3 regions of the Micromonospora sp. NPDC003816 genome follow, and region 1 is predicted to be linked to each of the others. Evidence: riboswitches for the same ligand, from Rfam matches in the RefSeq annotation. Region 1 holds a riboswitch; each other region holds the start of a gene.
What was found. A riboswitch is a leader RNA that binds a small molecule or an ion and turns the genes downstream of it on or off. The one in region 1 is predicted to bind S-adenosylmethionine.

Region 1 (7,261 bases):
GCCACCCGGCGGGAGACGTTGGCCACCCGCAGCCGCAGCGAACTGGTGCCCGACCCGTCGCTGAGCACCCGGTTGCCGCCGACGAAGGCGACGTCCAGCGGGATGTCCGGTCGACCCCGGTGGTTCACCACCTCCAGCGACTGCTGCCGGGTGCCGACGATCTCGCTGGTCTCACCGGTGTAGCCGAGCCGCTGATAGGCCAGTTCGACCCGGGTCACCCGGGTGCCGTCGGTGCCGTCCGCGCGCAGCCCGGTCAACGGCAACTCGACCGACGCGGCGGCCGGGACGACCGCGTTCGCCGGACCGCGCAGATACAGCTCCGTACGGGCCTCGTTGGCGGCCAGCGCCCACCCGCTCGCGGCCAGCCCGACCGTACTCGCCGGGGCGATCGTGCCCGGCCGCAGGCTCAGGGTGAGGTGCCGGTTCGTCACCGACGGCGCGCCGCTCAGCGGCCAGAGCGTGATGTCGTGCCGGGACGAGTTGGTCACGCGCAACGTGAGCGTCTGGCTGGTGGCGGCGTCGTCGATGTACAACACCGGCTGCTGGTCGACGTTGGCCAACTCGAAGTCGAGCGGGTGGGTGCGGACGAACGACGTCACCGGCGACTCGTCCACGACCATCAGCTCGGTGACCTCGGCAGCGCTCAGGGCCGTGCCGTACAGCCGTACCGCGGCCACCGACATCGGCTGGTACTGACTGGCGTTGCCGGGTGGCCGCCCGACCACGAAGCTGCTCTGCACCGTCGGCGGCGCCCCGACGTTTGCCTCCAGCACCACCACACCGTCGAGGTGGATCCGAAGCAGCGTGGTGCCCCGGGTCACCGCCAGGTGGTGCCAGGTGTCGTAGGTGAACAGGCCGGCGCCGCTGGAGTACCTGACGTTGGTGCCCGGCAGGTCGGCCATGATGCGGCCGAGCACGTTGACGTGCACCCCGTAAAGGTCGCGGCCCATCAGGGTCTGCATGCCCGAAGTCTGGGTGGGCACCCGGAACCAGCCGCACATCGTGTAGGTCGTGTACGGCGGCAGGGTCGCGGGCGAGACCACGGCGTCGCCGACCCCGTCCAGGGTCAGCACCGCACCGAACTGGTCGTCCGGCGACACGGTCGGGTTCCCTTCGAGCCGGCCGTCGAGCTGCCCCTTGCCGTAGTCGACGACGACGTTGCCCGGGGCGATGTCGTCGAGCTGCCAGAACAGCAGCGGCTCCGGGCTCATGCCGACCGCACCGGGGTGAGACGGGCCTGCTCGGCCTCGACGGACGGGGCCTGCATCTGCGCACCGGCCTGCCGGCCGATCGTCTCGATCAGCTCGTAGACCCGGACGTACGGCAGTTGGCCGAGCGCCTCCAGGACCATGTTCGTCTGTTCCAGGGACAGGTCGAGGGTGATCTGTGGCATCGGGTCGCCTTCTGAGTCGAGGTGTGGACGTGCCGGAAGAGGGGGAGAGCGGTCAGACGGTCGGGCGCTGACGCAGGCTGAGCCAGCCCTCGCGAGCGGTCAGCGCGGTGGGGAACGCCTCCGCGAGCTCCGGGGGCTCGGCGACCTCCACCCAGGAGGCGCCGTCGCGTTCGCGCCACGACCAGACCCGGTCCGGGTCGGCCGCCGGTGTGACCAGCGCCGGCGCGTCGGCCTCGGTCAGCACGGGCGCTGCCAGGAAGCCGACCTCCAGTCGGGCCAGCGCATCATGGTGGTGGGCGGGATCCAGCCGGCAGGAGACCGTCGGCAGCACCCCGGTGGTGGCGTGTACCGCCCCGGCCGGCTCCACCAGCGCGGTCAGTGTCAGCGTCGGCAGGTCGATCCCGACGGCGAGCGGCGGGTCGCCGTCCTGCTCGGCCAGCGTGACCACGTCGTGGTACTGCTCGCCCAGGGTGCCGTCCGGCTGCTCCCGCCAGAAGCCGAGCGTGCCGTCGCCCAGCCGCCCGTGCTCGCCCAGCCGCACCGGGAACCGGACGGACGGGTACGCGTTGCTCTCCCGCCCGACGCGGCGCAGATCCTGCCGGAAGACGTTCCAGTCCTGGTGGATCACGGGCAGCCCCGGCGCCTCCAGATCGAGTGCCAGCCGGACCACCGCCACCGGCCGACCGACCAGCACCGCCCGCGCCCGATGCTGCCCCGGGTCCTCGGGCTCGACCGCGTCCAGCGACTCGTCGAGCCGGGACACGAACTCGGCCAGCCCGTCGGCGCCCAGCCCACGCAGCCGCTGCACCACCGCGCGCAGCCGCACGTTGCCGATCGACCCGACCTCGGTGACCGGCCCCTGCGGGGAGGACTGCCACCACGCCTGCCGTGGGGCGGCCGGGTCGGCGGTCAGGTAGAGCGTGCCGAGCCAGTCCCCGTCCGCCGCGTACACCCGCAGCCCGTCGTCGAGCGGATCGGGCAGCAGCCACCCGCAGACCGGGGACGACTGCGGCAACCCGCTCAGCGCTCGCCCGGCGGCCTCGGCGTCGAGCAGGTCCAGCCGTACCCGCGCCGGCACCGCCAGCCGGGGCGGCATCGCCACCCAGGTCGGCCGGTTCGGCATGCTCAACCAGGTGGTGGTCCGGGGCTTGTCGGTGTCGACGTCGTACCCGATGCCGAAGCTGTCCACGATCCGCAAGCGCCGCACCCGCAGCGCCCCCGCCCGGACCGGGTTGAAGTCGCTCAGCGGCACCGGCGCGTGCCGCCCCTCACCCGCCACCGCCTCCTGCACGAGCGCCGCCAGCGACCGCCCGGCTGGAAAACCCAACGGGTCGGTGATCGGCAACTGACGCACCATCTGCAGCATCACCAGGGCGTCGTTGAAACCACCCAGGCTCTGCGCCAGGTTGCTTCCCTCGTGCGCGGCGAGGTGTCGGTACGCCGTCGCGAGCGTGCCCAGCCGCGCGTCGTCCTGCTGCGCCGCGCACCAGTCCAGTAGCGGTCCCGGGTCGTCGTCCAGTTGGTCGGCGGTCCACGGGTCGAGTCCCGCCGCCGTCCGCTCGTCGTTCGCCCGGGCCAGCGGTGTCCCGCGCAGGTACCGCATGATCCGGGTGGAGAGCACCGGCCGCGCCGACGCCGACAACACCGTGCTGCCGGTGTAGACGTTCGCCGCCGTGTCCAGCACGTCCTTCTCCGCCCGGGGGCGCAGTTCCCGGTCCCCGTCGGGCAGCTCGTAGTTAGTCGTGACGAACGCCGGGTCGAAGTCCCGCCCGGACGGGTCCAGGTTGTTGCCCGCCCGCGCCGGGAAGAACTCGACCTCCCAGTGCAGCAGCACCGGATGCCACGGCTGACCCGTCCACGACCGCAGCGCGGGATGTTCCGGTTGCCCGGTGGCGAGCTTGGTGGCCAGTGCCGCGAGCAGGTCACCGAGGCGGGTCACCCCGGTTGCGGTCCGCAGGTCGGCCTCGGAGACGGCCAGCTCCACCGCCAGGCACGGCAGCAGCCCGTCCGGCTGGTCCGCGCCGTCGCGGCCGTACCGGTCCGACGGGGTGGCCGCCGCACCGGTGAGCAGCACCACCGGTTCGTTCGGCACCTGGTACGGCGTACCCGGGACCTGTTGCAACTCGAACCGGCTCCGCGCGGTCGCCGCCGCCGTGGCGTTGACCGTGTCCAGCGCCGACTGCGCGGCCTGCCGGGCGGCCTGCAACCGGTGCGCCAGACTCGTGCCGGTGTCCACCGGCGGCCAACTTCCCAGCCTTGCCAACCGGGCGGACAACGCCGACACCTCCCGTCGCAGATACCAGCCGACGAGATCCGGGTCCGGATAGTCCTCCCGGGCACCCGGTGGCGGGTACGCACAGACCAGGTACCGGGTCCAGTCCGCGAAGATCCGCCGCCGTGCCCCGGCGACCTCGGCCGCCGCCGCGTCGTACGCCGACTGCGCCTCGTTCAGCGCGACCAGCAGGTCGCCGAAGCTCCCCGGCAGCGCCAACCGTTCCCGGGCCTGGCGCTGCGGCACCGTGACCGGCGCCCCCTCGTCCCCGCCGTCCAGCGGGTCGTCCTGCCGGCGGACCGTCCAGGCCACCCCGGAGGCGACCGTGCCGAACGACGCGGCATGCCGGGCCTGAGCCAGCCGGGCCGGCAGGTCCAACACGCCGCTCTCCAACTCGTCGGCGACGGTCAGCGCCTCCAGCAGCTTCTCGGTCTGCGTCTCGGTCACCCCGGGCAACACCGCGCCGAGGTGCGCGGCGAGCGCCTCGGTGGCGGTGTTCGCCACCCAGACCCCGCTCTCGGAGTCGGTCGTCGGGCCGGGCACCGGCGCCCGCTTCGCCGTCGCGGCGAAGGTCAGCCGACCGAAGCAGAGCATCCGCGCCGGAGCGTCGCCGCCGGTGTCGGCCGGCACCGACCAGTCCAGTTCGTCGGCGATGGTCTGCGGCCAGCTCCGCCCGGCCGCCGTCGCCACCACCGCCAGCAGTTCGTCGTCGGCCGTCTCGGCATACCAGCCGACCACGTCGTAGCGCAGGCCGTTCGGCGGCGGCACCGCCCCGTAGCCGTCGTCGTGCAACCCGAACACGCTCGACGAGTTCGGATAGAACGCGGCGAAGGTCGGCTCGCCGTAGCCGAGCGCGGTGAGCGCGGCCACCCGGTCGGTCGGCACACCGGGCCACGCCGACAGCGGCAGCTTCCGGCCGAGATACCGCCACGGGCGTCCGGTGGTGCCGCGTGGATCGGCCGCCCGCAGCGGATAGGTCACCCCGCCCCGGTCGACGTCGCCCAGCGCGTCGCTCTCCACCATCCAGCGGTCCTGGGCCCCACCCGGCGCGGTCCGGGTGACCAGCCACCGGTTCGGCACCCGGGGCAGGTCGACGGCGGGCGCACCACCGCCGGTCGCGGCACCGTGCGTCAACCGGGTCAGCGCGTCCGGCAGTGACCAGTGCAGGTGGATGCCGGCCGGCAACAGCAGGTCCTGCTGGAACGACCCGGGCAGGATGGCGTCGCTGAGGTTGCGCTCACCGAAGTCGGCGTCCCGGCCGGTGCTGGCGTCGACGTACGGCAGGCGGGTGAAGTCGGCGGTCGGTCCGGTCACGGTCCGGTCGGTGGCGAGCCACAGGGCGTCCACCCTGACGGGCACGGCGAGTATGCGCATGGTGATGCGTTCCCCAATGGTTGCGGCGTGGTCGCTGCGGTAACGCCGGTTCACCGTAGGGCAGATCGGAGCGCGAAAGTGTTTCGCAAAGCTGACAGTCGAACCGCTGGTCCGTCCATGATGGAGTGTGCTATTCCGCGTGGTGGAGACGCTTTCCGGACAGTGATCCGTCGAATCACCGACATGCCGCGCCGACCCGCGCTCCCATGGCCGACAGAACAGCGGCGAAGGGACGCCGAGCCGATCGGTGGCAGGTGACTGTGGTCACTGTGCGTGGTGAAGCGCGCCCGCGCAATCGCGCACCCGGGGCGTCGGATTCACGTCTGCTCCCGAGCCGCCACCCGGACCGGCGCGACGGCGAGCCGACCGGTCAGGCGGGACGACTCAAGGGGCTGTCTCGTGTCGTACGAACAGGGACATGACGGGTGCCCGACGGGCACTGGCGGGCGGGCTCGCCCGTGTGGCAGCATCGGCAGCGGTCAAGAGTGTCAGCGCCAAGGCCCCGGCCTGCTGACCGGCAACCCTCGTATCCGCGGTGGGGTGCCTCCGGGTGAGACCAGGCCGTCGGCGACCGCCGGAGGCAAGCGCGGACCCGCACGGGTCCACTGTCACCTGAGGACGAGTGTGCCCACGATCGCTCCTGCCGTGCTCGGCGTCGACCTTCCGGTCCGCCTCTCCGACGGCACCACCGTCGCGTACGCCAACCTCGACTACGCCGCCACCGCACCCTGCCTCGTCCCGGTCGCCGACGCGGTCACCGAGCTGCTGCCCTGGTACGCCAGCGTGCACCGGGGCGCCGGCCTCGCGTCGCGCCGGTGCACACTGGCGTACGAGCAGTCCCGTCAGACCGTCGCGGACTTCCTCGACGTCCGGCCGGACGACCATGTGATCTTCACCCGGAACACCACCGACGCGATGAACCTGCTCGCCCGGGCCCTGCCCCCGCACACCACCGTGGTGACCTGGGCCGGCGAACACCACGCGAACCTTCTCGCCTGGCCGAACGTGCACCGCCTGCCGGTGCCCGCCGACCTGCCCGAGGTGACCTCCGGGCTGACCCGGGCGCTGGCCGACCTGGGCGACGCGGGGCCGGTGCTGGTGGCGGTGACCGGCGCCTCCAACGTCACCGGCGAGGTCTGGCCGACGGCCGAGATCGCGGAGATCGCCCATCGGCACGGCGCGCGGATCGCCGTCGACGCCGCCCAACTGGCCCCGCACCGCCCGGTCTCCATGGCCTCCGCCGGTATCGACTACCTGGCGCTCTCCGGGCACAAGCTGTACGCGCCCTTCGGTGCGGGCGTCCTGGCCGGCCGCGCCGACTGGCTCGACGCCGCCGACCCGTACCTGTCCGGCGGTGGAGCCACCAGGCACGTCGGTGACGAACCCGCCGAGGTGCAGTGGCAGACCGGCCCGGCCCGACACGAGGCCGGCACGCCGAACCTGCTGGGAGCGGTGGCACTCGCCGCCGCCTGTGCCACCATCTCCGCCGCCGCACCGGACGTACTCGCTCACCACGAGCAGGAGCTGCTGGCCCGACTGCGCGACGGCCTCGGCGCCCTGCCGCAGGTGGCGGAACTGCGCACGTTCGACGCCGACCACGACCGGGTCGGCATCGTCAGCTTCACCGTCGCCGACCGGCGGGCAGCCGACATCACCCACCGGCTCTCCGCCGAGCACGGCATCGGCGTACGAGACGGCTTGTTCTGCGCCCACCCGCTCAGCCGGAAGCTGTTGGCTGACGCGGCCACGCGGCTCGGCCGCCCCACCGACGGTTACGCGATCCGGGCCAGCATCGGCATCGGCACGACCGCCGAGCACGTCGACCGACTCCTGCACGGACTACGCCAGGTGATCAACACGCCCCGGGGGCGGTGAGTCGTCCGGTGCTGAGGTGGGCGGCGAGGCGCATGGCCAGCGCCGCCAACGTCAGCGTCGGGTTGGCCGCCGGTGAGTTCGGGAAGACGGACAGGTCGCAGACATAGAGGTTGCGGTGGCCGGCGACGCGCAGGTCCTCGTCGACCACCCCCGGCCGCTCCCGGCCCGGCGTGTCGCGACCCATCCGCATGGTGCCGACCTCGTGCGACACCCCGCCGAGCGGAGCCCAGAGCTGCTCGTACACCTCGCCTCCGAAGGCGGACACCACATCGGCGGTGATCGTGTCGAGGGCGTCCTGGACCTGGTGGGCGCGCGGGCTGGGATGGATGCGGATGGTGGGCAGCGCG
Region 2 (7,261 bases), on a different contig from region 1:
TTCGAGGTGAGCGACCCGACCGCGGCCCGGGACGTGCTCAACGACCTCGGTGGCGTACGGGTGCTGGACGACGCCGATGGGCACCTGGTGGTGGACACCAACGGCACCGCGCGCAGCGAGGTGGTCGCCGAGTTGGTACGGGCCGGTATCGGAGTGGACCGGGTGGTGCCCCGGCGCCGCCTGGAGGACGCGTTCCTCGCCCTGGTGGGCGAGAACTCTCGGGGAAGCGGGGACCGGTGATGGCGGGATCGACCGTGCAGCCGACGCGGGAGGAGTCCGGGGTGGCTCCGTCGGGTGCCGCCGCCGGCTACCGGCCGTCGAGGACGTTGCCGTTCGGCGCCGAGTTCCGCCGTCAGGCGGCGCGGCGGCGTACCCAGTTGGCGCTCGGTTTCATGGTGCTGCTGCCGTTGATCATCCTGATCGCCTTCCAGTTCGACTCGGGTGACGACGACAGCGGCCGGGGCGAGTTCGGCAGCCTCGTCTCGTTCGCCACCTCCGGCGGACTGAACTTCACCCTGTTCACCATCTTCGTCTCCGCCTCGTTCCTGCTGGTCGTGGTGGTGGCGCTGTTCTGCGGCGACACGGTGGCCAGCGAGGCGAGCTGGGGCAGCCTGCGTTACCTGTTGGCGGTGCCGGTGCCCCGGGCCCGGCTGTTGACGGTGAAGCTGCTGGTGGCGCTCGCCTACTCGGCGTTCGCGCTGGTGCTGCTCGCCGGTACGGCCCTGCTGATCGGCACCCTGCGGTACGGCTGGTCGCCGCTGCGCAGCACGGTCGCCGCACAGCTCGAACCCGGCGAGGGTTTGCTCCGCCTGCTCGCGGTGCTCGGCTACCTGGCGGTCGTCCTGCTGGTCGTCGCCGGTCTGGCGTTCCTGCTCTCGGTGGTCACCGATGCCGCGCTGGGCGCGGTGGGTGGTGCGGTGCTGCTGTGGATCCTCTCCAGCATCCTGGACCAGATCACCGCGCTCGGCGCGATCCGGTCGTTCCTGCCGACCCACTACAGCACCGCCTGGCTGGGGTTGCTCTCCACGCCGGTGCAGACCGACGACATCGTCCGGGGCGCCGTCTCGGCGATCTGCTACGCCACCCTCTTCTGGGGGCTCGCCTTCTGGCGCTTCACCCGCAAGGACATCACCAGCTGAGTGCGGCGTCGACGCCGTCGTCCGCCGACTCGGTGGGCGTCGGCGTCGGGCCCGTCCGCTTCTTCCAGGCGCTGACTCCGATCCGGTCGGTGTTGCCGAGGTCGATCGGCCCCTCCATGTCGAGTTCCTGCCCCGGCTGCCCCTTGGCCGCCGCGATCTCCACCCGCGCGGCGTCGGTGGCGACCACGGTCGGATCGTCGACCAGGTTGCGCCAGATCACGGCCGCTCCGGCCGTGGCGCCCGGTGCCAGCACCAGCGGCCGGGGTGGGTCGTCGAAGCCCGAGGCGATTCCGGCCGCCCCCTCGACCACCCGGACGGTGATCGGTGCCCCCTCGCCGTCGAACAGACGCAGCGCCGGATAGCCGCGCAGCTTGTACGGGCGGTCGCCGCAGTTGACCAGCTCCACGCCCATCGCCCGGAGCCCCATGGCCGCGCTGACGCCGAGGTAGCGGATCCGTACCCCCGATTCGGGGCAGACCTCCGGCGCGTCCGGGCCGGCCGTGGTCGGGCTCGTGGCCGGGTCGGCCTGCTCCGTCGGTCCGTCACCCGGGACGTTGCCGGACGCGTCGGTCGGTGCGCAGCCGGCGAGCAGCGCGAAGGCGGTCAGCAGCGCGACGAGCCGAGGACGCCGGTAGGCCCGGCCTCCGTCGCCGCGTCTCGTGGTCGTATCCGGCATCGATCCCCCGTGGATTTCTCGCATCGGCCCATCGTCGCATCACGGTCCTCGATCGTTCGGCGGGCAGTCGGGGTGGCGAGGTGGGCGCTTCGGGACGGCCTCCCGGTCGGTCGGGGACCGCCCCGCGTACCGGCTGGTGGGACGACGGTGGCCGCTTCCGGACCCGGGTGGGCGCGCGGCCCCGGATCGGATGACCGCGACTTGTTGCCGTCAGATGTCCAGGGTGTACAGGGAGTCGTTACGGAGGGTGATCGAAATGATCTTCGCCGAGGGGGGTTCCCTCGGGAGTTCCAGTCGCTACCATCGATGTGGGAGCGTTCCCAAAGGAAGAGATTGCATCGACAAATATTTATCAGTCCCGCATTCTGGTTGCCCTCGTCCATCCACAATGGAGGTTCCGGAATGCGTACTGACCGGTTCGGCGGGCCGGCCCTGTCCCTGTTCCGCATGGTCATCGGCCTGCTGTTTCTCTGCCACGGGTTGTCGTCTCTGTTCGGCGTCTTCGGCGGTGCCCGGGGGAGCGGTGAACCCGTCCCGCTCGGCACCTGGCCGGGCTGGTGGGCCGCGCTGATCCAGGCCGTCTGCGGTGCCCTCGTGCTCCTCGGTCTCTTCACCCGACCGGCGGCACTGGTGGCGTCGGGCTCGATGGCCTACGCCTACTTCGTCGTCCACCAGCCCGAGGCGCTGCTGCCGCTGCGCAACCACGGCGAGCTGTCGGTGCTGTTCTGCTGGTCGTTCCTGCTGATCGCGGTGCTCGGCCCGGGTAGCTGGGCGCTGGACAACCTGCTGCGCCAGCGCAACGGTGCCGCACTGGACCTGAAGGCGGCCGAACGCAGGTCCGTACCGGCCTGACCCGGCCGGTGCGGTGACCGACCGACGCTCGTGCGCGACCCTGGACCAGGTCACCCCGGCGCTGCCGGGGCTGCCCGATCCAGGGTCGACGCGCTTGCGCGGGTGGTGGCGGCGGTGAGGAATCGCTCACAGGCTGAGATCGAACGCTGACGAGCGCGGCGGGATTGCCTAGACTCGGCGGCACAACTGAATACCTCATCCAGAGGGGCTGAGGGATACGGCCCGAAGACGCCCCGGCAACCACCCCGCGCGCTCATCGCTGAGCGTCCCGTGGGGCAGGTGCCAATTCCGTCCCCGCCGCAGGGTGCGATGTGGGGGAAGATGAGAGGACTCGGACATGACGTCGACGCTCGCCCCTACCGGGATCGACACCACCGCCAGCCCCGCCCGCGCCCTGGTCTGCCGCGCCTGTTCCGCCCGCTACCCGTTGGCCGCGCAGCACGCCTGTTACGAGTGTTTCGGCCCGCTGGAGGTCGACTACGACCCGGCGGCCCTCGCCACCGTGACCCGTGAGCAGATCGAGGCGGGCCCGCAGAACATCTGGCGCTACGCGGCGCTGCTCCCCGCCGGCCAGGACCCGGCCACCCGGGTCACCCTGGACCCCGGTTTCACGCCGCTGGTCGCCGCCGACCAGCTCGCCGCCGAGCTGGGCATCACCGGCCCGCTCTGGATCAAGGACGACAGCGCCAACCCCACCCACTCGTTCAAGGACCGGGTCGTCTCGGTCGCGCTGACCGCCGCCCGGGCGCTCGGCTTCGCCCGGTTCGCCTGCGCCTCCACCGGCAACCTGGCCAACTCCGTCGCCGCCCACGCGGCCCGCGCCGGCACCCCGTCGGTGGTGTTCATCCCCAGCGACCTGGAGCAGGGCAAGGTCGTGACCACCGCCGTCTACGGCGGCGAGCTGGTGGCCATCGACGGTTCGTACGACGACGTGAACCGGCTTTGCGGCGAGCTGGTGGAGACCGACGAGTTCGAGGACACCGCCTTCGTCAACGTCAACGTCCGGCCGTACTACGCGGAGGGCTCCAAGACGCTCGGCTACGAGGTCGCCGAGCAGCTCGGCTGGCGGATCCCGGCCCAGGTGGTCATCCCGATGGCCTCCGGTGAGCTGCTCACCAAGGTCGACAAGGCGTTCAGCGAACTGGTCGAGATCGGCCTGGTCGAGGCGCCGGCCGGCGGGTGGAAGGTCTTCGGCGCCCAGTCGGCCGGATGCAACCCGATCGCCACCGCCCTGCACGGCGGCGGTGACACCATCACCCCGGTCAAGCCGACCGGGATCGCCAAGTCGCTCAACATCGGCGACCCGGCGGCCGGTCTGTACGCCCTGGAGGCGGTACGCCGGACCGGCGGCTGGATGGACTACGCCGACGACGACGAGATCCGTGCCGCCGTGCGGCTGCTGGCGCGTACCACCGGGGTCTTCGCCGAGACGGCGGGCGGGGTGACCGTCGCGGTGCTGCGCAAGCTGGTCGAGTCCGGAAAGCTGGACCCGACCGCGGAGACGGTGGTCTACAACACCGGTGAGGGGCTCAAGACGCTCGACGCGGTCGCGGGCGAGGTCGGGCCGACCCACCGGATCAAGCCGTCGCTGCGGGCCGCCCGCGACGCCGGCCTGCTCGGCTGAGACACGCCGCGAGCCCGTCGCCCGAAGTGGCATGTTGCACGCCGACCGATCCGCCGGGTAACGGGCTTTTAGCGGTGAGTGCGGAAAACACGCCGTCGAGTACTTGACGGCAGGAACCGGGCGGCGCAAGATGCTTCGTGCGGGAGGGCGTTTCGCCGTAGACTTTCAGTCTTTACGACCCAGCGCCGGAGGCGTTGTGCGATCGTCCCTCCCGACCAAGCTTTCCGAAGGGGCCGGCGAATAATCGCTGGCCCCTTCGTCGGTCGTCCCGCAGGCTGCGGAGATGGCCATCACCATCACCTCCTTCGGTCCCGACGACGAGTCGGCCATCGAACAGGCGTACCGGATCGGTGCCGACTACACCGCGACCGACCTGCCGGACTACCCCCCGTTCAGTCGGCAGCGGTTCACCTCGCTGTTCCACCAGCCGATGCCGGGCACCGAGACCCTCGCCCTGCTGGCCCACGTCGACGGCACCCCGGCCGGCTACCTGCTGCTCGACCTGCCGCAACTCGACAACACCGAGAACGCCTCCGGCGAGTTGGTCGTGCACCCGGACCATCGCAGCCGGGGAGTCGGTCGGGCGCTGTTCGAGCGCGGCCTGCGCGTACTGCGCGAACGCGGGCGGAAACGGGTCAGTGCGTTGAGCCGGGCGCACCTGCGCGACGATCCCGACCACCCCGCCCCGGCCGCCCGGTTCGCCGCCACCGTCGGCGCGGTCGACGCCCTGGCCGACGTACGACGGCGACTGCACGTCGCCGAACTGGACCAGGCCGCCCTGGACGCGCTGCTGGCCGACGCACGATCCCGGGCCACCGGCTACGAGGTGCTGTTCTGGCGCGGGGGTACGCCGGACGATCTGATCGCCGACGTCGCGTACCTGGACGGGCGGCTGCTGGCCGACGCGCCCATGGGTGACCTGGCATGGGAGCCCGAGCAGGTCGACGCGGAGCGGGTACGCGGCACCGAGCGGGCGCTCGAAGCGCGCGGCAAACGGCGCTACCACGCGGGCGTACGGCATCAGGAGTCCGGTCGGCTGGTCGCCTGGACCCTGCTCGACATGTCACCGACCGCCGACTGGCACGCCTTCCAACAGATCACCATCGTCGACCCGGAGCACCGGGGCCGCCGCCTCGGCCTGCTCACGAAGATCGAGAACCTTCGTCACCTGCTCGCCCACGAACCCGCGATCCAGGTGATCGACACCTTCAACGCGGACAGCAACGATCACATGATCACGATCAACGAGCAGCTCGGTTTCCGGGTGATGGATCGCTGGAGCAACTGGCAACTCGACGTCTGAGCTGTGACACGCCCCTACTGATCGCGGGGCTTCCTGTTGCATGATGGCGGGCATGACGGAGACCCCGCACCCCCTGTACGACAGGCACGCCGAGACCCTCGACCGCGCGCTGACCGCGATCACGGAGCGCGGGTACTGGTCCGCCTACCCGGAATCACCCAGCCCCCGGGTGTACGGCGAGACCGCAGCCGCCGACGGCAAGGCCGCATTCGAGGCGTACCTGGGTGGAGACTTCCCGCTCGACCAGCCGGGCGACGGCGACCAGGTAGCCACCGAGACCAGCCCCTTCGGCGTCCCGCTGGACGTCCGCTACCCGCACGCCACCGCCGAACAGCTCGTCGCCGCCGCGTCCACGGCGCTGCCCGCGTGGCGGGACGCCGGTCCGCAGGCGCGGGTCGGGGTCTGCCTGGAGATCCTCGACCGGCTGCACAAGAACGTCTTCGAACTGGCCAACGCGGTGCAGTTCACCAGCGGGCAGGCATTCGTGATGGCCTTCCAGGCCGGCGGCGCGCACGCGCTCGACCGGGCGCTGGAGGCCGTCGCCTACGCGTACGCGGAGATGACCCGCCACCCGGGGACCGCCGCCTGGGAGAAGGCCGCCGGTAAGGGCGACCCGCTGCGGATGACCAAGACGTTCCATGTGGTGCCGCGAGGAGTCGCCCTGGTCATCGGCTGCAACACGTTCCCGACCTGGAACTCCTACCCGGGCTTGTTCGCGTCGCTGGTCACCGGCAACCCGGTGGTCGTCAAGCCGCACCCGCGCGCCGTACTCCCGCTGGCCGTGACGGTGCGCTACGCCCGGCAGGTGCTCGCCGAGGCCGGTTTCGACCCGAACCTGGTCCTGCTCGCCCCGGAGGCGCCCGGCGAGAAGCTGGCCTCGACCCTGGCCCTGCACCCGGCCGTCAAGATCGTGGACTTCACCGGTTCCACCGAGTACGGCGACTGGCTGGAGGCCAACGCCCGCCAGGCGGCGGTCTACACCGAGAAGGCCGGACTCAACACGGTGGTGGTCGACTCCACCGACGACTTCGCCGGCATGTGCCGCAACCTCGGGTTCACCCTGACGCTCTACAGCGGCCAGATGTGCACCACCTCGCAGAACATCCTCATTCCCCGCGACGGCATCGACACCGACCAGGGACACAAGAGCTTCGACGAGGTGGCCGCCGGGATCGCCGCCGCCGTCGGCAAGCTCACCGCCGACCCGGCGCGTGGGGTCGAGCTGACCGGCGCCATCGTCAACGACGGCGTCCTGGACCGCCTCGACGAGGTCACCAAGGTCGGTACGCCGGTGCTGGAGTCGCGTACCGTCACGCACCCGTCGTTCCCGGACGCGGTGGTCCGTACGCCCACCGTCGTCAAGCTGGACGCCGGCGACACCGCGACCTACTCGCGGGAGTGGTTCGGACCCATCTCCTTCGCCATCGCCACCGACTCCACCACGCACAGCCTGGACATCCTCCGGGCGACCGTGGGGGAGAAGGGCGCGCTCACGGCAGCCGTCTACTCCACCGACGAGGCGGTGCTGGACGCCGCCGAGAACGCCGCGATCGAGGTCGGAGTGCACCTGTCCGGCAACCTCACCGGCGGCGTCTTCGTGAACCAGTCGGCGGCGTTCTCCGACTTCCACGGCAGCGGGGCGAACGCGGCGGCCAACTCGGCACTCA
Region 3 (7,261 bases), on a different contig from region 1:
ACGCTACGAGTGCGCATGGTCGCGTACCGGAGGGTGATGTTGAGTGCGCTTGCGTTCGCGTCAGAGAACCTGGGACAGGAAGCGGCGTAGGCGCGGGTGCTCGGCCGACTCGAAGATCGCGGCCGGCTCGCCGGCCTCCAGCACCACTCCGGCGTCCATGAACGCGACGGTGTCGGCGACCTCGCGCGCGAAACCCATCTCGTGGGTCACCACCACCATGGTCATGCCCTGCGACGAGAGGTCCGCCATCAGCGACAGCACGCCCTTGACCAACTCCGGGTCGAGCGCCGAGGTGGCCTCGTCGAAGAGCATCACCTGCGGCTGCATGGCCAGCGCCCGGGCGATGGCCACCCGCTGCTGCTGCCCGCCGGACAGATGCGCCGGCCGGGCGTCGGCCTTCGCCGCCAGCCCCACCCGGTCCAGGTGGGTACGCGCCACCGCCACCGCCTCGTCCTCGCCGAGCTTGCGGATGCGCCGTAGCGCGACGGTGATGTTGCGCAGCACGCTCATGTGCGGGAAGAGGTTGAACTGCTGGAACACCATGCCGACCCGCTGCCGCAGGGCGTCCGGGTCGTCGCGCAGCACGCTGCGTCCGTCCAGCAGCACGTCACCCTTGTCCGGTTCGAGGAGCCGGTTGACGGTCCGCAGGAGCGTCGACTTACCGGACCCGGAGGGGCCGATCACGCAGGCGGTCGCGCCGCGTGCGACGTCCAGGTCCACCCCACGCAGCACCTGGTGAGGGCCGAAGGCCAGGTGTACGTCGCGCAGGCTCAGGCTGACCGAGGTGCTCATCGTTGGTTGCCTCCGGCGGCGCCGGGCAGCGCCAGGTCGAGGTCGTCCGGGTCGTCACCGGCCGGTCCGGTCGCCGGGCGGCCGTGCCGCAGCCGCCGGTCGATCCAGTTGACGACGTGCGTCAGCGGCACGGTCAGGGTCAGATAGAAGAGCCCGGCGAGCAGCAGCGCCGACTGGTTGCCGGTGTTGGCCGCGTAGTCCTGCCCGATCCGGAACAGCTCCCGCTGGCTGGCCAGCAGACCGAGGAAGTAGACCAGGCTGGAGTCCTTGATCAGTGCGATGAGCTGGTTGACCCAGGCCGGCAGGACCCGCCGGACACCCTGCGGGATCACCACCACCCGCATCGCCTCCCACCAGGAGAAACCGAGCGCGCGGGCGGCCTCCACCTGGGTGGCCTCCACCGACTGGATGCCGGAGCGGAAGATCTCCCCGATGTACGCCGACGCGATCAGCGACAGCGCCAGGATGCCCAGCGGGTACGGGTTGGGTCCCCACACCTGCATGCCCAACGGCGCCAGACCGACCCCGATCAGCAGGATCGTCGCCGCCGCCGGCAGACCGCGGAACACGTCGGTGTAGACCCGGGCCGGCCACCGCAACCAGCGGGTACGCGAGATGCCCGCGACGGCCAGCACGATGCCCATGGCGGAGCCGAGCAGGGCGGCGGTGACCGCCAGGATCAGCGTGTTCGGCAACCCGACGGTGATCATGTCGGGCAGCGCCTCGCGCATCGACTCCCAGTCGAAGAACGTCTCCCACAGGGTGCGCAACGGATCCACGGTCGACCTCCGCCCTACTCGCTCGTCGTCCTACCTCAGGAGGCGGCCGGCGCCGACACCTCGCCGCTGCCCGGGGTGAAGTCGGCCGGGATCGGCCGGCCCGGGTAGTACTGCTCCTGGAGGCGGGTCCAGGTGCCGTCGGCGATGACCTCGTCCAGGGCCCGGTTCAGCGCCTCGCGCAGCGTGTCGTTGCCCTTGGCGACCGCGTACGCGGTGGGTGCCGGGCTGAGTTCCTTCGCCGCGACCGTGATCCTGCCGCCGCTGTCGGCGGCGGTCTTCTCGCCGATCTCGGCCGGGGCGATCCAGGCGTCGGCGGTGCCCGCCTTGAGCTGGTTGATCGCGCCGTTGTAGTCCGGCACCCGCACCGGGTCGAGGCCACGCCCGGTGGCGTAGTCGTCCTGGACGGTGCCCTGCACGACGACCACCCGCTTGCCCGACAGCTCGTCGAAGCTCGCCAGCGTCGAACCGGCGGGCACGTCGAGGCCGAAGTATCCGAAGTCGTAGCCGTTGCCGAAGTCGACCGTCTTCTTCCGCGCCTCGGTGATCGTGATCGAGGAGCTGCCGACGTCGAACTTGCGGTTGTTGACCTGGGCGAGCAGACCGGAGAAGTCGGTGCCGACGAACTCGACCCGCAGCCCGAGCTTGTCGGCGGCGGCGACCAGCAGGTCGTTGTCGAACCCGGTGAACTCGCCGTCCTTGAGGTACACGTTCGGCGGTGCGTCGGTCAGCGTGCCGGCCCGCAGCACCCCCGGCTGGAGCAGGTTGTACGGGTTCTCGGCGGGGTCACCGTCCGCGCCGCAGGCGGTGAGGGTGACGGCGGCGAGCACGGCGGTGACGCCGACGGCGGCGGCCCGGGTGAGGGCAGGAAGGAATCGCACAGGTGTCTCCTGATGAGCGGCGGCGGGCACGCACGTGCCACACCGACGGTCCGCCGTGGGACGGACCGCGAAGGATGGGAACGAACGGGGTGGTCGTCCGACCGGGTGGGGTCGACGGCCGGGTGGCGACGCGGTCAGCTACACGCGGCGCTGCACACCCGCATCATGTCGACGTGCCGACGCCGGGTCAGGTGCCGGCAGGCAACCGGTCGATCGGGGTACGCCATGGCTCTCCTCGAGGTCGTGATGACCTGGGACACCAGGCCACGCTTGCACCGGAGATCGCTCCGATGCCTGGTCCTCACCCGGGGCACCCCTGCGCGGACGAGGGTTGCCGGCCAGCGAGCCGGGGCTTGACGCTGACGCTCTTGACCTGCCGCCGAGGCTAGCAGCCCGTGACGGGGCAGCGTCCACCCGTTATGACCACGCTCACGCGGGGTGTTGCCCGCTGCCCGCGTGATCCCTTACGGTCTGCTCAGCGGTGGGCGGTGCGGTCCGCATCCGACCCGACACCGCCGGTGGTCCGTCACGCGGACCGGGGAGGTGGAAACCCCGGGCCCCGCGCACGTGGCGGTCGGGACCGGCGGGCGAACCCCGACCGGCGGTCGGCGCGTCGAGGCGCCGGGCCGACGGTGTCCGGGGCGCGGAACCCACCGGGAGCACCCCGTGTATCTCACCCCTCACGAGCAGGACCGCCTGCTCGTCCACGTGGCGGCGGACGTCGCCCGACGCCGCCGCGAGCGCGGCCTGCGTCTCAACTACCCGGAAGCCGTCGCGGTGCTCACCGCCTTCCTCCTCGAAGGTGCCCGCGACGGGGCGTCCGTGGTCGACCTGATGGCCTCCGGCCGCACCGTCCTGAGCCGGGACGACGTGCAGGACGGCATCCCCGAGCTGCTGAGGGAGGTGCAGGTGGAGGCGACGTTCCCGGACGGCACCAAGCTGGTGACGGTGCACCACCCGATCCCGTGATCCCCGGGGAGATCCTGCCGGCGGCGCGGCCGGTGGAGATCAACGCCGGACGTCCGGTGACCACGCTGCTCGTGGTGAACACCGGTGACCGGCCGGTGCAGGTCGGGTCGCACTACCACTTCGCCGAGGCCAACCCGGCCCTGGACTTCGACCGGTCCGCCGCCTGGGGGCAGCGTCTCGCCGTACCGGCCGGCACGTCCGTGCGGTTCGAACCGGGCGTGAGCCGCACCGTGGACCTGGTGCCGCTGCGCGGCGCGCGGATCGTCCCCGGCCTGCGCGGCGAGTGCGCCGGCCCGCTGGACCCGGCCCCGACGACGGCGGTGCCCGACGGCGGCGCGCAGCGGAGCGGAGCGACGGCATGAGCATGGTGGAGCGGGAGCGCTACGTGGCGCTCTACGGGCCGAGTACGGGCGACCGGATCCGGCTGGCCGACACGAACCTGCTGATCGAGGTCGAGCACGACCACTGTGCCGGCGGCGACGAGGCGGTCTTCGGCGGCGGCAAGGTGATCCGCGAGTCGATGGGGCAGTCCCGGGCCACCCGGGCCGAGGGGGCCCTGGACACCGTCATCACCGGCGCGGTGGTCCTCGACCACTGGGGCGTGGTCAAGGCGGACGTGGGGATCCGCGACGGGCGGATCGTCGCGCTGGGCCGGGCGGGCAACCCGGACACCATGGACGGTGTGCACCCGGAGCTGGTGATCGGACCGGCGACCGAGGTGATCGCCGGCAACGGCCGGATCCTCACCGCCGGGGCGGTCGACACCCACGTGCACTTCATCTGCCCGCAGATCGTCACCGAGGCGCTGGCCGGTGGTGTCACCACCCTGGTGGGCGGCGGCACCGGACCGGCCGAGGGGACCCGGGCCACCACCGTCACGCCGAACGCCTGGCACCTGGCCCGGATGCACGAGGCGCTGGACGCGTTCCCGGTCAACGTGCTGCTGCTCGGCAAGGGCAACACGGTCTCCGCCGAGGCGCTCTGGGAACAACTGCGGGCCGGTGCCGGCGGCTTCAAGCTGCACGAGGACTGGGGCACCACCCCGGCGGCGATCGACGCGTGCCTGCGGGTGGCGGACGCCTCGGGCGTGCAGGTCTCCATCCACACCGACACCCTCAACGAGGCCGGGTTCGTCGCGGACACCCTGCGGGCGATCGGCGGCCGGGCGATCCACTCGTACCACACCGAGGGGGCCGGGGGCGGGCACGCGCCGGACATCATCACCGTCGCCGGGGAACCGAACGTGCTGCCCTCGTCGACCAACCCGACCCGTCCGTACACCCGCAACACGCTGGCCGAACACCTCGACATGCTGATGGTCTGCCACCACCTCAACCCGGCGGTGCCGGAGGACCTGGCGTTCGCCGAGAGCCGGATCCGACCGTCCACGATGGCCGCCGAGGACCTGCTGCACGACCTGGGCGCGATCTCGATCATCGGCTCCGACTCGCAGGCGATGGGCCGGGTCGGCGAGGTCGTGCTGCGGACCTGGCAGAGCGCGCACGTGATGAAGGCGCGGGTGGGGGCGTTGCCCGGTGACGGTGCCGCCGACAACCACCGGGCCCGGCGTTACGTGGCGAAGTACACCATCTGCGCGGCCATGGCCAACGGACTCGACCACGAGATCGGCTCGGTCGAGCCGGGCAAGCTCGCCGACCTGGTGCTCTGGGAACCGGCGTTCTTCGGCGTCCGACCGCACCTGGTGATCAAGGGCGGGTTCATCGCGTACGCCCAGATGGGGGACGCGAACGCCTCGATCCCGACGCCGCAGCCGATGCTGCCCCGCCCCATGTTCGGCGCGTACGGCGTGGCGGCCGCCGCCACCAGCCTGGCGTTCGTGGCACCCGCCGCGCTCGACGCCGGGCTGCGCCTGGACGTGCGTCGCCGGGTGGTGCCGGTGGCCGACGTACGGCAGCGCGGCAAGACCGACCTGCCGGAAAACGGTGCGCTGCCGCGCATCGAGGTGGACCCGGACACCTTCACCGTCCGCATCGACGGCGAGGTGGTCGAACCCGACCCGGTGACCGAGTTGCCGATGGCCCAGCGCTACTTCCTGTTCTGATGAGCGCGCCGACCATGCTCCTGCTGCTTGCCGACGGGCGGTTCCCAGCGGGGGCGCACGCCCACTCGTCGGGGCTGGAGGCGGCTGTCGCGGCCGGGCGGGTGACCGACCTGGCCACGTTGGGGGAGTACCTGCGCGGGCGGCTGGCCACCGCCGGGCTGGTCGCGGCGGCGTTCGCGGCGGCGTCCCGTCGGGCCGCCCGGTCGGCCGGACGCCGGGACCTGCTGGCGCGGCTCGACGCCGAACTGGACGCCCGGACCGCGTCGCCGGCCCAACGGGCGGTGTCCCGTCGCCAGGGCCGGGCGCTGCTGCGGGCCGGGCGGGAGATCTGGCCCGGTGACACCTTCGACGACCTGCCCGCCCGGCCGCCCGGCCCGCACCAGCCGCTGGTGCTGGGGTTGGTCGGCGCCGCAGCTGGTCTGGACCCGGCGCAGGTCGCCACGGTCGCCGCCCACGCGACGGTGACCGGTTCGGCAAGCGCCGCCGTACGTCTGCTCGGCCTCGATCCCTACCGGGTGCAGGCCCTGCTGGTGCGGCTCGCGGTCGCCTGCGACGCCACCGCGGCGCGGGCGGCGCGGGCCGCCGAGGAACCACCGGAGCGGCTGCCGGCCGCCGCCGCTCCGCTCGCCGACATCCATGCCGAAGTCCACGCCACCTGGGAGGTGCGTCTCTTTGCGTCCTGAGACCGAGCACGACGAGTCCGTTCCCCACACCCACCCGGAACCCGGAGTCGACCCGCACGCCCCGCTGCCCGCCGCGTCGCGGGCGCTGCGGGTCGGCATCGGCGGTCCGGTCGGCTCCGGCAAGACGGCGCTGGTCGCCGCGCTGTGCCGGGCCTTCGCCGACGAGTTGCGGCTGGCGGTGGTGACCAACGACATCTACACCACCGAGGACGCCGACTTCCTCAAGCGGGCCGGGGTACTCGACCCGGACCGGATCCGGGCCGTGGAGACCGGCTGCTGCCCGCACACCGCCATCCGTGACGACATCGGTGCCAACCTCGACGCGGTCGACGAGTTGGCCGAGGCGCTGGGCCCGCTGGACCTCGTGCTGGTGGAGAGCGGCGGGGACAACCTGACCGCCACCTTCAGCCGAGGTCTGGTGGACCGGCAGATCTTCGTGGTGGACGTGGCCGGCGGGGACAAGGTGCCGCGCAAGGGTGGCCCCGGCGTGACCGCCGCCGACCTCCTGGTGATCAACAAGACGGACCTGGCCCCGATGGTCGGCGCCGACCTGTCGGTGATGGACCGTGACGCGCGGGCCCGCCGGGGCAGCCTGCCGACGGTGTTCCAGTCCATCACCGAGGATCCGCTGGCCACCCGGGTCGCCGGGTGGATCCGGCACGAGTTGGCCCACCACCGGGCCGCGACCGCGCACGCCGACCACCCGGTACCCGCCGGGCAGGCCTGATGCGTGCCACCGCCCGGCTGCTGGCCCGCGCCGACCGGCACGGCCGCACCGTGCTGGCCGAGCTGCGGGGCGAGAGCCCGCTGCTGCTGCGGCAGGTGCCGGCGTCGGACGGTGGCGTCACGGTGTACGTCGTCGGCGGTGCGGCCGGTCCGCTCGCCGGCGACGACCTGCGGCTGGACGTCGAGGTGGGCCCCGGTGCGGTGGTCCGCGTCCGCACCGTGGCCGCCTCGATCGCCCTGCCCGGCCGCCCCGGCGCGGTCTCCCGGATGCTGGTCCGGGTGACCGTCGCCGCCGACGCCACGCTGCACTGGCTGCCGGAGCAACTGGTCGCGGCGGCGGGTTGTGCGCACGTGGCCGACGCCCAGGTGGAT

Region 2: another riboswitch for S-adenosylmethionine. It lies ahead of thrC (threonine synthase); the one in region 1 lies ahead of ACFYTT_RS01555 (aminotransferase class V-fold PLP-dependent enzyme).
Region 3: another riboswitch for S-adenosylmethionine. It lies ahead of ACFYTT_RS29565 (ABC transporter substrate-binding protein); the one in region 1 lies ahead of ACFYTT_RS01555 (aminotransferase class V-fold PLP-dependent enzyme).

The regions. Positions count from the first base shown of each region.
Region 1 covers NZ_JBIANP010000001.1:369,537-376,797, forward strand. The annotation lists gene ACFYTT_RS01540 (LamG domain-containing protein) at 1-1,211, opposite strand, end outside; gene ACFYTT_RS01545 (hypothetical protein) at 1,208-1,393, opposite strand; gene ACFYTT_RS01550 (hypothetical protein) at 1,446-5,039, opposite strand; SAM riboswitch class IV at 5,517-5,632, shown strand; gene ACFYTT_RS01555 (aminotransferase class V-fold PLP-dependent enzyme) at 5,685-6,914, shown strand; gene ACFYTT_RS01560 (GMC oxidoreductase) at 6,892-7,261, opposite strand, start outside.
Region 2 covers NZ_JBIANP010000004.1:80,099-87,359, forward strand. The annotation lists gene ACFYTT_RS16000 (alpha/beta fold hydrolase) at 1-240, shown strand, start outside; gene ACFYTT_RS16005 (ABC transporter permease) at 240-1,139, shown strand; gene ACFYTT_RS16010 (DUF4232 domain-containing protein) at 1,129-1,815, opposite strand; gene ACFYTT_RS16015 (DoxX family protein) at 2,218-2,667, shown strand; SAM riboswitch class I at 2,860-2,995, shown strand; gene thrC (threonine synthase) at 3,005-4,291, shown strand; gene ACFYTT_RS16025 (GNAT family N-acetyltransferase) at 4,575-5,594, shown strand; gene paaN (phenylacetic acid degradation protein PaaN) at 5,647-7,261, shown strand, end outside.
Region 3 covers NZ_JBIANP010000017.1:35,688-42,948, forward strand. The annotation lists gene ACFYTT_RS29555 (amino acid ABC transporter ATP-binding protein) at 61-792, opposite strand; gene ACFYTT_RS29560 (amino acid ABC transporter permease) at 789-1,571, opposite strand; gene ACFYTT_RS29565 (ABC transporter substrate-binding protein) at 1,607-2,449, opposite strand; SAM riboswitch class IV at 2,711-2,823, opposite strand; gene ACFYTT_RS29570 (urease subunit gamma) at 3,116-3,418, shown strand; gene ACFYTT_RS29575 (urease subunit beta) at 3,415-3,780, shown strand; gene ACFYTT_RS29580 (urease subunit alpha) at 3,777-5,480, shown strand; gene ACFYTT_RS29585 (urease accessory protein UreF) at 5,480-6,163, shown strand; gene ureG (urease accessory protein UreG) at 6,153-6,890, shown strand; gene ACFYTT_RS29595 (urease accessory protein UreD) at 6,890-7,261, shown strand, end outside.